DNA from 2 places in the Paraglaciecola sp. L1A13 genome. Region 2 is predicted to be linked to the other one. Evidence: predicted binding sites of a transcription regulator. Region 2 holds the regulator's gene; the other holds the start of a gene.
The links. The regulator NrdR, encoded in region 2, represses ribonucleotide reductase genes. The targets are predictions, from matches to a motif close to AAACACNANATNTNGTGTTT.
Positions count from the first base shown of each region.

Region 1: a site for NrdR is predicted at 3,740-3,759, ahead of nrdA (class 1a ribonucleoside-diphosphate reductase subunit alpha). Genes of this name have one in related genera too.

Region 1 covers NZ_CP047024.1:2,857,024-2,863,928, forward strand. The annotation lists partial or broken gene gyrA (DNA topoisomerase (ATP-hydrolyzing) subunit A) at 1-1,878, opposite strand, end outside; gene ubiG (bifunctional 2-polyprenyl-6-hydroxyphenol methylase/3-demethylubiquinol 3-O-methyltransferase UbiG) at 2,159-2,878, shown strand; gene GQR89_RS11955 (HAD family hydrolase) at 2,880-3,536, shown strand; gene nrdA (class 1a ribonucleoside-diphosphate reductase subunit alpha) at 3,920-6,235, shown strand; gene nrdB (class Ia ribonucleoside-diphosphate reductase subunit beta) at 6,301-6,905, shown strand, end outside.
Region 2 covers NZ_CP047024.1:1,420,100-1,427,004, forward strand. The annotation lists gene GQR89_RS05850 (SPOR domain-containing protein) at 1-905, shown strand, start outside; gene GQR89_RS05855 (hypothetical protein) at 907-1,413, shown strand; gene GQR89_RS05860 (hypothetical protein) at 1,400-2,569, shown strand; gene GQR89_RS05865 (FlgO family outer membrane protein) at 2,629-3,405, opposite strand; gene GQR89_RS05870 (FlgO family outer membrane protein) at 3,415-4,011, opposite strand; gene nrdR (transcriptional regulator NrdR) at 4,182-4,631, shown strand; gene ribD (bifunctional diaminohydroxyphosphoribosylaminopyrimidine deaminase/5-amino-6-(5-phosphoribosylamino)uracil reductase RibD) at 4,683-5,801, shown strand; gene GQR89_RS05885 (riboflavin synthase) at 5,892-6,557, shown strand; gene ribBA (bifunctional 3,4-dihydroxy-2-butanone-4-phosphate synthase/GTP cyclohydrolase II) at 6,656-6,905, shown strand, end outside.

The sequences.
Region 1 (6,905 bases), 1.4 Mb from region 2:
TGCTTCCAACGGCAATATATTCACAATTGGACGACCACGGGCATTTCGACTTGCCAATGGCAACTGATAGACCTTCAACCAATATAAACGGCCACGGGTTGAGAAGCACAGAATATGATCATGCGTGTTAGCAACTAATAATTTTTCGATGAAATCTTCTTCTTTCATCTTAGTCGCTGATTTACCTTTACCACCACGGCGCTGAGACTCGTAATCGTTTAGTTTCTGGTATTTAACGTAACCTTCACGTGAAAGTGTAACAACCACTTCTTCACGCTCGATAAGATCTTCGATATCGATATCATGAGATGCAGCGGTAATTTCAGTTCGACGAGCATCGCCAAATTCATCACGTATTTTCTCAAGCTCTTCTCTAATAACTTCCATCAAACGTTCAGCGCTACCTAATATATGTAGTAACTCTGCAATGACGTTTAATAACTCTTTGTATTCAGAAAGAATTTTTTCGTGCTCGAGGCCCGTTAATTTATTCAATCGAAGATCAAGGATCGCTTGAGCTTGCTGCTCAGTTAAGAAATACAAACCATCACGTATACCGTATTCAGGCTCTAACCAATCTGGACGAGCTGCGTCATTACCTGCACGCTCAAGCATGTCGGCTACATCACCTAACTGCCAGCCTTGAGCCGTCAAAGCAACTTTTGCTTCTGAAGGACTTTTCGAGGCTTTAATAAGGGCAATTATAGGATCTATGTTAACGAGAGCAATCGCCAGACCTTCAAGAATGTGTGCGCGCTCACGGGCTTTTTTCAGTTCGAAAACGGTTCGGCGTGTTACGACTTCACGGCGGTGCAGTACGAATGCTTGCAAAATTTCTAGCAAGTTGAAAATTTTCGGCTGGGTTTTATCCAGTGCCACCATGTTAATCCCAAACACAGTTTGCATTTGTGTTTGTGAATACAGGTGGTTCAGCAGTACTTCACCAGATTCATTGCGCTTAACTTCGACAACGATACGCATACCGTCTTTATCAGACTCGTCACGCAGGGCAGAGATACCTTCAATTTTTTTCTCTTTTACCAGCTCAGCAATCTTTTCGATCAATCGCGCTTTGTTAACCTGATAAGGAATTTCATGAACAATGATAGTTTCTTTACCATTGTCTTCACGCTCTACTTCAGCACGCGCGCGCATGTAGATTTTGCCACGACCTGTACGGTAGGCTTCTTCAATTCCCTTACGACCACTAATAAAAGCAGCGGTTGGGAAATCAGGGCCTGGGATATACTCCATCAACTCTTCGATTGTAAGCTCAGGCTTATCGATTAATGCGATACAGCCGTTCACTACTTCGGTTAAGTTGTGCGGAGGAATATTCGTCGCCATACCAACGGCAATACCAGAAGAGCCATTGATAAGTAGATTGGGTACCTTAGTCGGTAATACCTCAGGAATGAATTCAGTACCGTCATAGTTAGGTACAAAGTTAACAGTTTCTTTTTCTAGATCCGCTAATAACTCATGGGAGATTTTTGCCATGCGGATTTCGGTGTAACGCATTGCCGCCGCTGAATCTCCATCAACCGAACCGAAATTACCTTGACCATCAACCAACATATAGCGCAAAGAAAACGGCTGGGCCATACGTACGATCGTATCGTATACCGCCGAGTCTCCATGTGGGTGATATTTACCTATAACATCACCGACCACACGAGCCGATTTTTTATAAGGTTTATTAAAATCATTTTTCAGCTCGTTCATAGCGAACAAAACCCGGCGATGCACGGGCTTTAAGCCATCTCTTACATCAGGCAGCGCTCTGCCTACAATTACACTCATAGCATAATCGAGATAAGAGGTTTTAAGTTCTTCCTCAATATTAATAGGAAGAATTTCTCCGGCGTTTTCAGTCATATACAGCCTTGTCCCTAGTCATTATTATTAGAAATAGAATTAGACATAAAATTTACAATCCGCGTCAGTGCATTTGAGCTAGGCCTCAAAATAACAGTCAACGATTAACTCTGGAATTTCGTACTATCGAGCCTTGGGATTCTATCACTGACCGTAAAAAATAAATAGATAGGATCCGGTCATATAGTAGCCAAAGACGCTAAAAAACCGCATATATTGCGCTAGCCAGCTTTAATACATGGTGGCTATAATAGCGAAACTCGAATTTTTGGACCCCAATATGAACTCAGTGCAAAACGTTGACCATCAAGAAATACAAAAATTTGCCGATTTGGCATCTCGTTGGTGGGACCTAGAAGGAGAATTTAAACCGTTACATACCATTAATCCTTTAAGAACGGACTATATTGTGCAGCGCACCCAAGGGCTTGACGCTAAAAAAGTCATAGATGTGGGTTGTGGTGGCGGTATTCTAGCTGAAAGCATGGCCAGGGCCGGTGCTGATGTAACAGGCATTGATATGGGTGAAGCCCCACTTGAGGTTGCGCGTTTGCATGCCTTAGATTCTGAATTGTCTATCGACTATCAGCAGTCTACAGCAGAAGAGTACGCTGAAAAGTTTGGTGGAGAATTTGACGTTGTCACGTGTATGGAAATGCTTGAACATGTGCCCGATCCCTCCTCCGTCGTCGAGGCATGTAGTCGATTAGTTAAACCTGGAGGAATGGTCTTTTTTTCAACCTTAAATCGTAATATCAAATCTTATTTAATGGCGATTGTCGGCGCTGAACATATTTTAAAGCTCGTGCCTAAGCATACCCATCATCATGACAAGTTCATTAAACCGTCAGAGTTATTGAATTGGATAGATACGACGCCACTTTTGACCAAACATATGACTGGACTGCATTTAAGCCCAGTGACACAACAGTTTTATTTGTCCGATAAAAATGTGGACGTGAATTATATTGTGCATTGTCAGCATACGGGCAACGCATAAGATGCTGGGAAAACCCCAAGGTATTTTATTCGATTTAGACGGCACCTTATTAGATACCGCCCGGGATTTAGGTAACGCATTAAATTGGGTATTGCGTTATCACAATCAACCAACCTGCGAGTACGAAGTATATCGCAATATTGCGTCAGACGGCTCGCAAGGTTTGTTAGAGATTGGATTCGGTAGCCGTTTGCTTGATTATGACATAGACACCCTAAAAGCCCAATTTCTGGCGCGCTATGAACAGCAGATATGCGTAGATACGGTGTCATTCGAAGGCGTAGTAACGCTAATAAATGGCCTTGATAAGGCTAATATTCCTTGGGGGATCGTCACTAACAAACCACAATGGTTGACGGAACTGTTATTGCCCAACTTTGCCGAATTTGATGCCTGTAAAGTCGTGATTAGCGGCGACACATTGGCTAAACGAAAACCCCATCCGTTGCCCCTTACTCACGCTGCCGAGATTATCGATGTAGCCCCTCAAGATATATGGTATATCGGTGACGCTAAACGTGACATTGATGCGGCTAAAGCGGCAAATATGACCAGCGTAGTGGCTAACTACGGCTATATCGGTCCTGAACACCAATCACATCGCTGGAATGCCGATCTGTATATAGATCATCCACAAATACTCCTCCAACACTTATAGCGCCAAACACGATATGTAGTGGTTTTGCAAACACAACAACACTATATATCGTGAAATTATAACAAATGACTTTTTCGATTAAAAAAGTTTAATAAAAAAATATATCTAAAAATGATCTTGCATTCCCTATACCCGCAAAGCGAATAGTGTTGTTAGGTGAGTCTCCACTAACATAAATTTCTTGTGCTTTTAAGCGGCTACAAAAGCACCAGATGTGGGGTTGCAAAGGCGTCAAAACCTCACTATCTTGTGTTTCTTGGCAAGGCGGTGAGAATAAATAAAGAATCTTAACTTTCCCTTTTCGTCAAGCACAATTTCCACAGAATTGATGAACCTTATCCTTTCTATTATTTTGTAAAAACTATTATCAAAACGGCGTATAAATGAATAACAATCTCTTCGTTACTAAGCGGACTGGCGAGCGCGAAAGCATTGACCTTGAAAAAATCCACAAAGTCATTACTTGGGCTGCTAACGGTCTAAATAATGTGTCTGTCTCTCAAGTGGAAATTAAGGCGCACATCCAGTTCTATGACGGTATCAAGACGGCGGATATTCATGAGACATTAATCCGTTCAGCAGCAGACCTCATCTCTACAGAGGCGCCAGATTATCAATATCTGGCAGCACGCTTAGCCATATTTCATCTGCGTAAAAAAGCTTACGATCAATTTGAGCCCCCTGCTCTTTTCAGCCATGTTTCGAACATGGTTGAAACGCAAAAATACGACAAACATTTATTAAGCGACTACAGCGAAGCAGAGTTCAATGAAATGGACGATTATATCGATCATTGGCGCGATATGGATTTCAGTTACGCTGCGGTAAAACAGCTTGAAGGGAAATATCTGGTTCAAAACCGTGTTACTGGCGAAATATACGAAAGTGCACAGTTTCTTTATATATTAGTAGCAGCCTGCTTGTTTGCAGATTATCCAAAAGACACGCGTATGGATTACATCAAGCGTTTCTATGATGCTACGTCGAAATTCAAAATATCGTTACCCACACCTATAATGGCGGGCGTACGTACCCCGACCAGACAGTTCAGTTCATGTGTATTAATTGAAGCGGGCGATAGCCTAGATTCAATCAATGCAACGGCCAGTGCCATCGTTAAGTATGTGAGTCAGCGTGCTGGAATAGGAGTGAATGCCGGACGTATTCGTGCGCTTGGTAGCCCGATTCGTGGTGGAGAAGCATTCCATACGGGTTGTATACCCTTTTATAAATATTTCCAAACGGCTGTTAAAAGTTGTTCGCAAGGCGGAGTACGCGGTGGTGCAGCTACGTTGTTCTTCCCGCTTTGGCATATGGAAGTCGAATCGTTACTGGTATTGAAAAATAACCGTGGGGTAGAAGAAAACCGTGTTCGTCACTTAGATTATGGTGTGCAGTTCAATAAGTTGATGTACCAACGTTTGATTAAAGATCAGCACATTAGTTTGTTCAGCCCATCTGATGTACCGGGACTATACGACGCATTCTTTGCTGATCAACCTAAATTTGAAGAACTTTACGTTAAATATGAACAAGACGAGAGTATCCGCAAAACACAAATTAAAGCCGTAGAATTATTTAGTCTGTTTATGCAAGAACGCGCGAGCACAGGCCGTATTTACTTACAGAACGTTGATCACTGTAATACTCACAGCCCATTTGATCCTAAAGTAGCGCCTATCCGTCAAAGCAATCTATGCCTTGAAATTGCCCTGCCGACGAAACCGTTAGAACATGTTAACGACGAGAACGGCGAAATTGCCCTTTGTACCTTGTCCGCCTTTAATTTAGGGGCAATTGAGAGCCTTGACGACTTTGCAGAAATGGCTGATTTAGCGGTCCGCGCATTAGATAACTTACTCGATTATCAAGATTACCCAGTGCCTGCTGCTTATAACGCCACTATGGGTCGTCGTACTCTTGGTATTGGTGTTATTAACTTTGCTTATTATCTCGCCAAAAATAATGTCAAATATTCCGATGGCAGTGCAAATGCACTTATTCATCGTACGTTTGAGGCAATGCAATATTACTTGATGCGCGCATCATGTAATTTGGCTAAAGAGAAAGGTGCCTGTCCGAAGTTTAACGAAACCACCTATTCTCAAGGCTTGATGCCGATTGACACCTATAAGAAAGATTTAGACAAGATCTGTAGCGAACCTCTACATTATGATTGGGATAGCTTACGCGCAGATATCAAGCAATACGGTTTACGTAACAGTACGCTGTCAGCATTAATGCCGTCTGAAACTTCATCACAAATTTCAAACGCAACCAACGGTATTGAACCACCACGTGGCCATATTAGCGTCAAATCCAGTAAAGATGGCGTGTTAAAACAAGTAGTGCCTGAATACGAGCGCTTGAAAGACAAGTACGAACTATTGTGGGATCTACCATCAAACGATGGTTATTTGCAGTTAACAGGTATTATGCAAAAGTTTGTTGATCAAACCATTTCTGCCAATACCAGTTACGATCCAAATAAATACGACGGCGGAAAAGTACCCATGAAACTGTTGTTAAAAGACTTGCTGACGGCCTATCAACTCGGTGTTAAAACCTTGTACTACCACAACACACGTGATGGGGCAACAGACACCTCTGGGCAAGAACTGAAATCAACCAAGTTTGTTCCCCAAGAAGCCATTATCGAAGAAGACGATGATTGCGCCGGCGGTGCGTGTAAAATTTAATCCTTTGTGAGCCCTTTTGCGTAATGCAAAAGGGCAAATTCAACTCAATACGGCCATTTACCCCCATGAAATACACGACGTTTAATCAAAAAAATAACGACCCTTTGTTGGAGCCTATGTTCTTTGGCAATCCGGTCAACGTGGCTCGCTATGATCAACAAAAGCACAGTATTTTTGAAAAATTGATCGAAAAGCAAATTAGCTTTTTTTGGCGTCCAGAAGAAGTTGATGTGAGTAAAGATCGGGTTGATTTTCAAAAGCTAAGCGATTCTGAAAAGCACATTTTCATCTCTAACTTGAAATATCAAACTTTGTTAGATTCAATACAAGGTCGTAGTCCGAATATTGCTTTTTTACCTATTATTTCGATTCCTGAGCTTGAGACATGGACTGAAACATGGTCATTTTTTGAAACGATTCACTCTCGATCGTACACCCATATTTTGCGTAATCTGTTTGGCGACCCAAGCAGTATTTTCTCTGACATAGTAGAGAATGAGGAAATTAAAAAGCGCGCCGCAGATATATCTAAATACTATGATGATTTGATTTTTTACACCCAGCTTTGGCAAACACTTGGTGAAGGTACACATACCATACATGGTGAAAAACACATAGTGACCATGCGTACCCTAAAGATTAAATTATTTTTATGTATGAACTCAGTAAA
Region 2 (6,905 bases):
ATTTTTCATTACCGACAGGCAAAAAAATTACCGCAGTTCATAGTTTAGCTGCCCCTAAGGTACTAAAAATCGGAGCAGAAACACAAACTGAAGTAATCGAGCAAAATAATGACCGGTTGTCTGATGTAACAACAGGAGTTCCTGAGCCTGAAGAAACCACACAAAGCACCGTACAACCGGCTCCAATTGATGGTGAATCTACTCAGAAGAGTGCAAGGGAAATTGACTCGCCGTCGGAAACCCCTGACAAAATTACGGGACCTGTTTATAGCTTGCAGTTAGGCGCATTTATGCAAAGAGATGGGGCAGTAAACATGGCCGATCGTTATGAAACAATGTTATTTGTGCCTTTAAGCGTAGTAAAAAGTAAACAAAGAAAATGGCAAACTATTTACAAAGTGTTTGTTGGGAAGTTCGATTCAAAACAGCAAGCAACCAGCTTCGCCAAGCGTAAAGAGTTACACTCTAATGATTACATGATTAAAGAAGTTAGCCGAAAGGACGTGGCTAAGCTGAAAGATATTGATTCCCCCCAACAGCAAGCGGCATCTTTCGTTGCGCTACCGAGTGACCTTAATAAAATTGTGAGAGAACATAAGGTGAGAGTGGATGATAATGCGGAGGGCGATTCGAAAGAGCAAGGTTGGGTAATACAGTTTCATGCGAGTAAAAAGCCGATACAAGATACTGGCAGCAAGCTTTTGCCGAGTGGTATACCGCTGTTTCAAGGGAATAAGTATATCGCTGAGTCTGGTTTAAATTGGCACTGCTTGATCAGCCAAACCTTTGATACTGAGCAGGATGCAATTAGTGTGTTGCAAGCCAATCAAATCAAAGGCTGGGTTAGCCGTCGCTCTGCTTATTCAGATGTTTCAGCTTGGTCTGATTCAGGAGTGAAATTATAAGATGATTCGATATGTTAAAGGTGTTTTTCTGAGCGCATTATTGATCGTTACGTTTAGTCTTCATGCTGAAGATTTACCTTACCTTAATACGGTGCAGCAGTTAGAGTTTGGTGAGTTAATGGGATTTACTGGCTCATGTAGCTTAGATTATGACTCGAAAATTTTAACGGACAATGGTGGGAGCCTTTGTCCGTTTTCTGGTGTCAGATATGGAGAGCCAGGGAAATATCTTATTGTGGCGAATTTCAATGCTGATGTAGAAGTTCAAATTACTAGTCATACTGCTAATGGTGACGGCATTTTGTATACGCCGAGTGGCATTTTCCGGGTTCATGGTGAACCCGACATCCCAATTATTGCAGATCAAAAACAAACCATTTCGAGCGGTACTACCGGCGTAATAACGATATTGCTGGGCGGAACCTTGACGTTAACCGCCAATAAGGCTTTTGATACCACGTTTACCGTCACGACTGAGCAAGGTATTATTTTTAATGAGGTTGATTAGTCTTGCTGTAGTGGTATCGATTCTATTACTGAGCGCTTGCCAGTCCAATTTGCAGAAGGCAGGTAGAAGCCATGCTTTAACCTTCAGCAAGTGGCAAGAGTTAAGTCGGTATGCAGGTAAAAGCTATTTGTCTAGTCAGGTGCCTATTCGTATCGTGGGTGAGTTAACCATTGAGCAAGAAGACCAAAGAAGGCGATTTGTGTTAACTAACATTCGCTTAGCTAAGCAGGAAACTCCCTACCAGATAAACTTGTTGCACCCGCAATTCGAAGAAAAATATATATGCACACCACAGTGTTTACAACTTACTGAGTACCTGCTGGAAAATACAGAAAGTAACACCTTACTAACCCGGTACTTTAAACAGCAAGAGTTTGAATTGTTTAAATTTTACGGTGAGGTTTTTTCACTAGATAAAGAAATACAACAAGTAAAAGCAATAGATGAACGATATTTTCAACACTACATCGATTGGTTGATTTTTCAGCGCACAGAATCGGGTGATATACAGTCTTTCATAACATATCTTAAAAGTGCTTTTTCTGAGCAGGCTTACGTGTCGTTTATTTCAGATCCTCAAAAGCTATATTCACATCTAATGCATTCCGTTGAGGTTAGTGAAGAGAGCAGTGCTCTTATTGAAAACGGTGAGTGGCTAAATACGCCAGCGGTAGAAACTGAATTTTGGAGCGATGCCCAAATGAAAGAGCAGGATAATTGGAGCGATGCCCAAGTGAAAGAGCAGGATAATTGGAGCGATGCCCAAGTGAAAGAGCAGGATAATTGGAGCGATGAACCAACTAACGAAAGTGACACTTGGCGGAGTGCGGAGACCAGCGTAGCCTCGTTAAAACCAGAGCCTCGTTTTGATAATCAAGCAGAACAAGATTGGCAAGCTGCGAAGAATTTGAATATTGAACTAGGTGATTTGGTCTGCAGTACCAGCAGCGATGAATTTGGCAGTGTTCAAGAAATACGCGGTAAAACTATAGTGGTTGAGGTTGTTGGTAACACGTTGAGTTTAAAAGACGGGGTTAGTGTCGCTTCAAGCCATACCGATGTATTTAATGATAATGTTGTTAAGCGCTATGTCCCTGTCGAAAGTAAAGTTAAGCGCTTTGACAGGGAGCAGGTGTCGATATGTTACTTGGAGTAGCTATTGCGCATTAACTAATGGTTTAGCACTACGCTAAATAAAACGTTTAAAGGCTTTCATCAGCCCTGAACAATGGTCTTTTTAGCCGTGACCTTATCCGCCTCGACTTCTTGCATGCTTTTTTCATTCGTTATCATGGCACTGACTACATTGTTAGGAATAAAGCTTTGCGCTGAGCCGACCACGGCTTTTGAATCAATACCAACCATTCTGGCGTTGATTAAATAGCCATCGTTGTATTTGACCAAGGTGCCGCCAACCACGTAACGAATAGGTGAGTCGCCGTTTAATTCTTCGTAGTCCTTACTAAAGATGAAATCCCCATCGGGCGTCACACGAACATAATCTGTGGTTTTAAAATCAATCACAGGAATACCTAATTTGTGCACTTCGTGCATAATGCTTTCTGCCATCTGGGTGCCAATTAAATTCGTTTTGGTGTAATCGCTGTCTAGCATCACAAAACTTGTTACCGCGACAGGCGTGGTGTTGTTCACGTATTGCAGGTTGCCTGCTAAGTCTTGTATTAACCCACGTACATAATAGTTGATGTCTTTGGCGCTGCCATGAGGCTTTTTCGCCATTTCTAGCAATTTATGCTTAACGGCTGCGGGTTGGTTTGTGAGCAGCCTTTGCTGTACTTCGCCATTAAATTCTGCACTGGTGCTGATGGCCGATGATGAAAGTTGCTCTGCTTGTGTTTCAGATATTACCAATTGCTCGCTGTGAGGCTCTTCGTTAGCGTTGCTATCATCTGAGAACGGCATAATCGCCGACATTGAGGAGCAACCACCAAGGAAGCCAGTGCAAATTGCAACTAATAATAAAGGTTTCATGGTTTGCTCCTAATATGCATTTCGGTAGAGGCCGTTATTTTTTAACATGATTTTTTCTTGTTCCCACATAGCGTTGCTTGGGAAGACTTCGGTCGCTGCGGCAATGACTTTTTGACTACTTGCCTCGATTAAACGGGCATTAATGGCGATGTTTTTTTGTTGTAAAGAATAGGTGCCTGTTAAATAGTAATCGGTCTGTACGTTTGCGTTTATTTCGTTTATTTGCCGAGACAACATAAGATCTTGGTTATGTTGAATTTTAATAGCCGTTGCTGTTTTGAATTCAACTACGTTAAGCCCTGCTTGGGTGGCGAGGGTGACAAAACTTTCTTGAATTTGTTGGCCTAACTCGTTTGTCGAAGGCACATTTTTGCCATCCATGCTTTCGGTTGGCAAAAATGTGCCTACTGCCACAGACTTTTCCATATAGATCGGCTTGGCGGTGAAAAATAGCTGTTTAGCCAGTAACGCAACATAGTGATGCGTGCTGTACTGGGCGCTATTTACTTGAGTTGGTGTATCTGCGCTATCGTCAAATGAGGGAATGGCGCAGGCTGATAGTAATAAAACGCCTCCCCCAATTATGATTAACCTAGACTTTTTCACCTGATATCGCCTTTAAATTGACACTATTTATCGCTTTGGTAAATAACATAGCGATTTTTGTGCCACTTAAATGAATTAGCTGAATAAAGTGTGTGCCCTCTAAAGTGGCTTTTTAATTGTTGGGTCGGCATACTATGGGCTTCCTTTTACTTGGTTGAAGAATAATTGTTATGTTTTGTCCCTTCTGTTCTGTCCAAGAAACCAAGGTGATCGACTCTCGCTTAGTCGCCGACGGGCATCAAGTGCGTCGACGTCGTGAATGTACTATGTGTAAAGAGCGTTTTACGACCTTTGAAATGGCTGAGTTGGTGATGCCTCGTGTGGTCAAGCGTGATGGTTCGCGTGAACCGTTCAACGAAGACAAGCTGCGGGCTGGCCTTCAACGTGCCCTTGAAAAACGTCCGGTTAGCACCGAGCAAGTGGAGCAATGCATTAGTCGACTTAAGTCATCTATGCGTGCCACGGGCGAGCGTGAAATTACCAGCGAGTATCTCGGTAACTTGATTATGGACGCACTGAAAGAGTTAGATAAAGTCGCTTACGTGCGCTTTGCCTCTGTGTATCGTTCATTTGAAGATATCCGCGAGTTTGGCGAAGAAATAGCGCGATTAGGTGACTAACTCGTTACGTGAGTATTCACTTTTAGTGAATTGAATTTAAAAGGTTTTAGCGTGAATCAGTTCTCTGCCCATGACGCAAAAATGATGGCTTTGGCCATACGCTTGGCTGAAAAAGGCCAATATACGACGTCTCCAAATCCTAATGTGGGTTGTGTTATCACCCGTCCTGAAGGTGACATTATTGGCCAAGGTTGGCATAAAAAAGCCGGTACCCCGCATGCTGAAATTCATGCGCTTGCCCAAGCGGGCGACAAGGCACAAGGTGCTACAGCGTATGTTACGTTAGAGCCTTGTAATCATCACGGCCGCACAGGTCCATGTTCCCAAGCATTATTAAAAGCCGGCATTAAACGTGTTATTGCGGCCATGGTCGACCCGAATCCATTGGTGGCAGGCAGTGGCCTTAAAACGTTATGCGACGCTGGTGTTGATGTTAGCAGTGGTTTGCTTGAAAGCGCTGCCAAGGCGCTTAACCGGGGCTTTATTAAGCGCATGCAAACAGGGCAACCCTACATTACCGTTAAATTGGCATCCAGCCTGGACGGAAAAACCGCCCTTAATAATGGCCTAAGCCAATGGATAACGGGTCCGTTGGCGCGCCAAGACGTGCAGCGACATCGCGCTAAGAGCTGCGCTATTCTTTCAGGCTCGGGCACAGTGTTAGCGGATAATCCTTCGTTAAATGTACGTCATAGCGAGTTGGGTTATGCCAGCAAGGACATTTCAGCAGACGAACTTCGCCAGCCCACCCGCATTTTGCTGGACGGGCGCAATCAACTGCACCCTGATTTACATTTATTTAGCTTATCGTCTCCCATTGTGATTATAAATAGCCAGCCAAATAGCGGTGTATTTCCTGCTCATGTGGAGCAATATCAGGCGCTATCAAATGGGGCTCAGCTCGACTTACATAATGTGATGCAACACCTTGGCCAGCTTGGTTTCAACCATGTTTGGGTAGAGGCCGGTGCCAAGCTCGCAGGGGCGTTATTGCAGAATAAATTAATCGATGAATTGATTTTGTATCAAGCGCCCAAATTATTAGGGGATAAAGGCCGTGATTTATTTGCGGTGGACGAATTAACCCAAATGCAGCAAGCTTTTGCATTAGAATGGCAAGATGTTCGTCAAGTGGGGCCTGATCTAAAGCTGACGGCGTACTTCAAATAATTTTGCACCCGTATCGATGAGACCGCGTTTAGCGCGAATGCTCGGTATGTTTACGTTAAGTAGCACATTTAAGAAAAGTGAAAAGACAATATGTTTACCGGAATAATAGAAGATGTTGGGCACATTGAATCCTTAACGCCAACCGGCGATGATATTCGCCTCAGTATTCGGGTGAATAAACTGGATATGTCTGATGTGGCGTTAGGCGACAGTATTGCCAACAACGGTGTTTGTTTAACGGTGGTAGATATGAGCCCCAGTGGGTTTAGTGCGGATGTATCGCATGAGACCATTAAGCGCAGCGGCTTTGCCAGCTATAAAGCCGGCAGTAAAGTCAATTTGGAAAAAGCCATGTTACCGACATCTCGTTTTGGCGGGCATATCGTCAGCGGTCACGTTGATGGGGTGGGCGAAGTACAATCTATCAACCCTGTTGGTCGTTACGTCGAAATTTGGGTTCAAGCGCCTACTGAGTTAGCTCGTTATTTAGCAGAGAAAGGCTCAATAACCGTTGATGGTGTGAGCTTGACCGTTAACGCTGTAGAGGGCGCTAAATTCTTGATCACGCTTATTCCTCACAGTCTGCAAGAAACCATTATTGGTGGTTACAAAAAAGGCACCAAAATCAATTTAGAAGTGGACGTGGTTGCGCGTTACCTTGAGCGCTTGATGCTCGGTGACAAAGCCGCTGAATCAGGTCAACAAAAATCAGATATCAGCATGGCGTTTTTAGCCGAGAATGGCTATTTGCGTTAACAAACACGCTGAAGGACAAGTAGTGTGTTTGTAGCACACAATTACATACGCAGTTAACTGCTTAACCCTAAGAATCAACAAGAAAGAATCACAATATTATGTCAATGAACACAACAGCAGAAATTATTGAAGACATTCGTCTTGGAAAAATGGTTATTTTGATGGATGACGAAGACCGTGAAAACGAAGGCGATTTAATTATGGCTGCCGAGCACGTAACCCCCCAGGACATCAATTTTATGGTGACCCATGCGCGAGGTTTGGTGTGTTTACCTATGACCGCCGAACGCTGTCAGCGTTTAAATTTACCGTTGATGGTCGACAACAACGGTGCGCAGTTTTCGACTA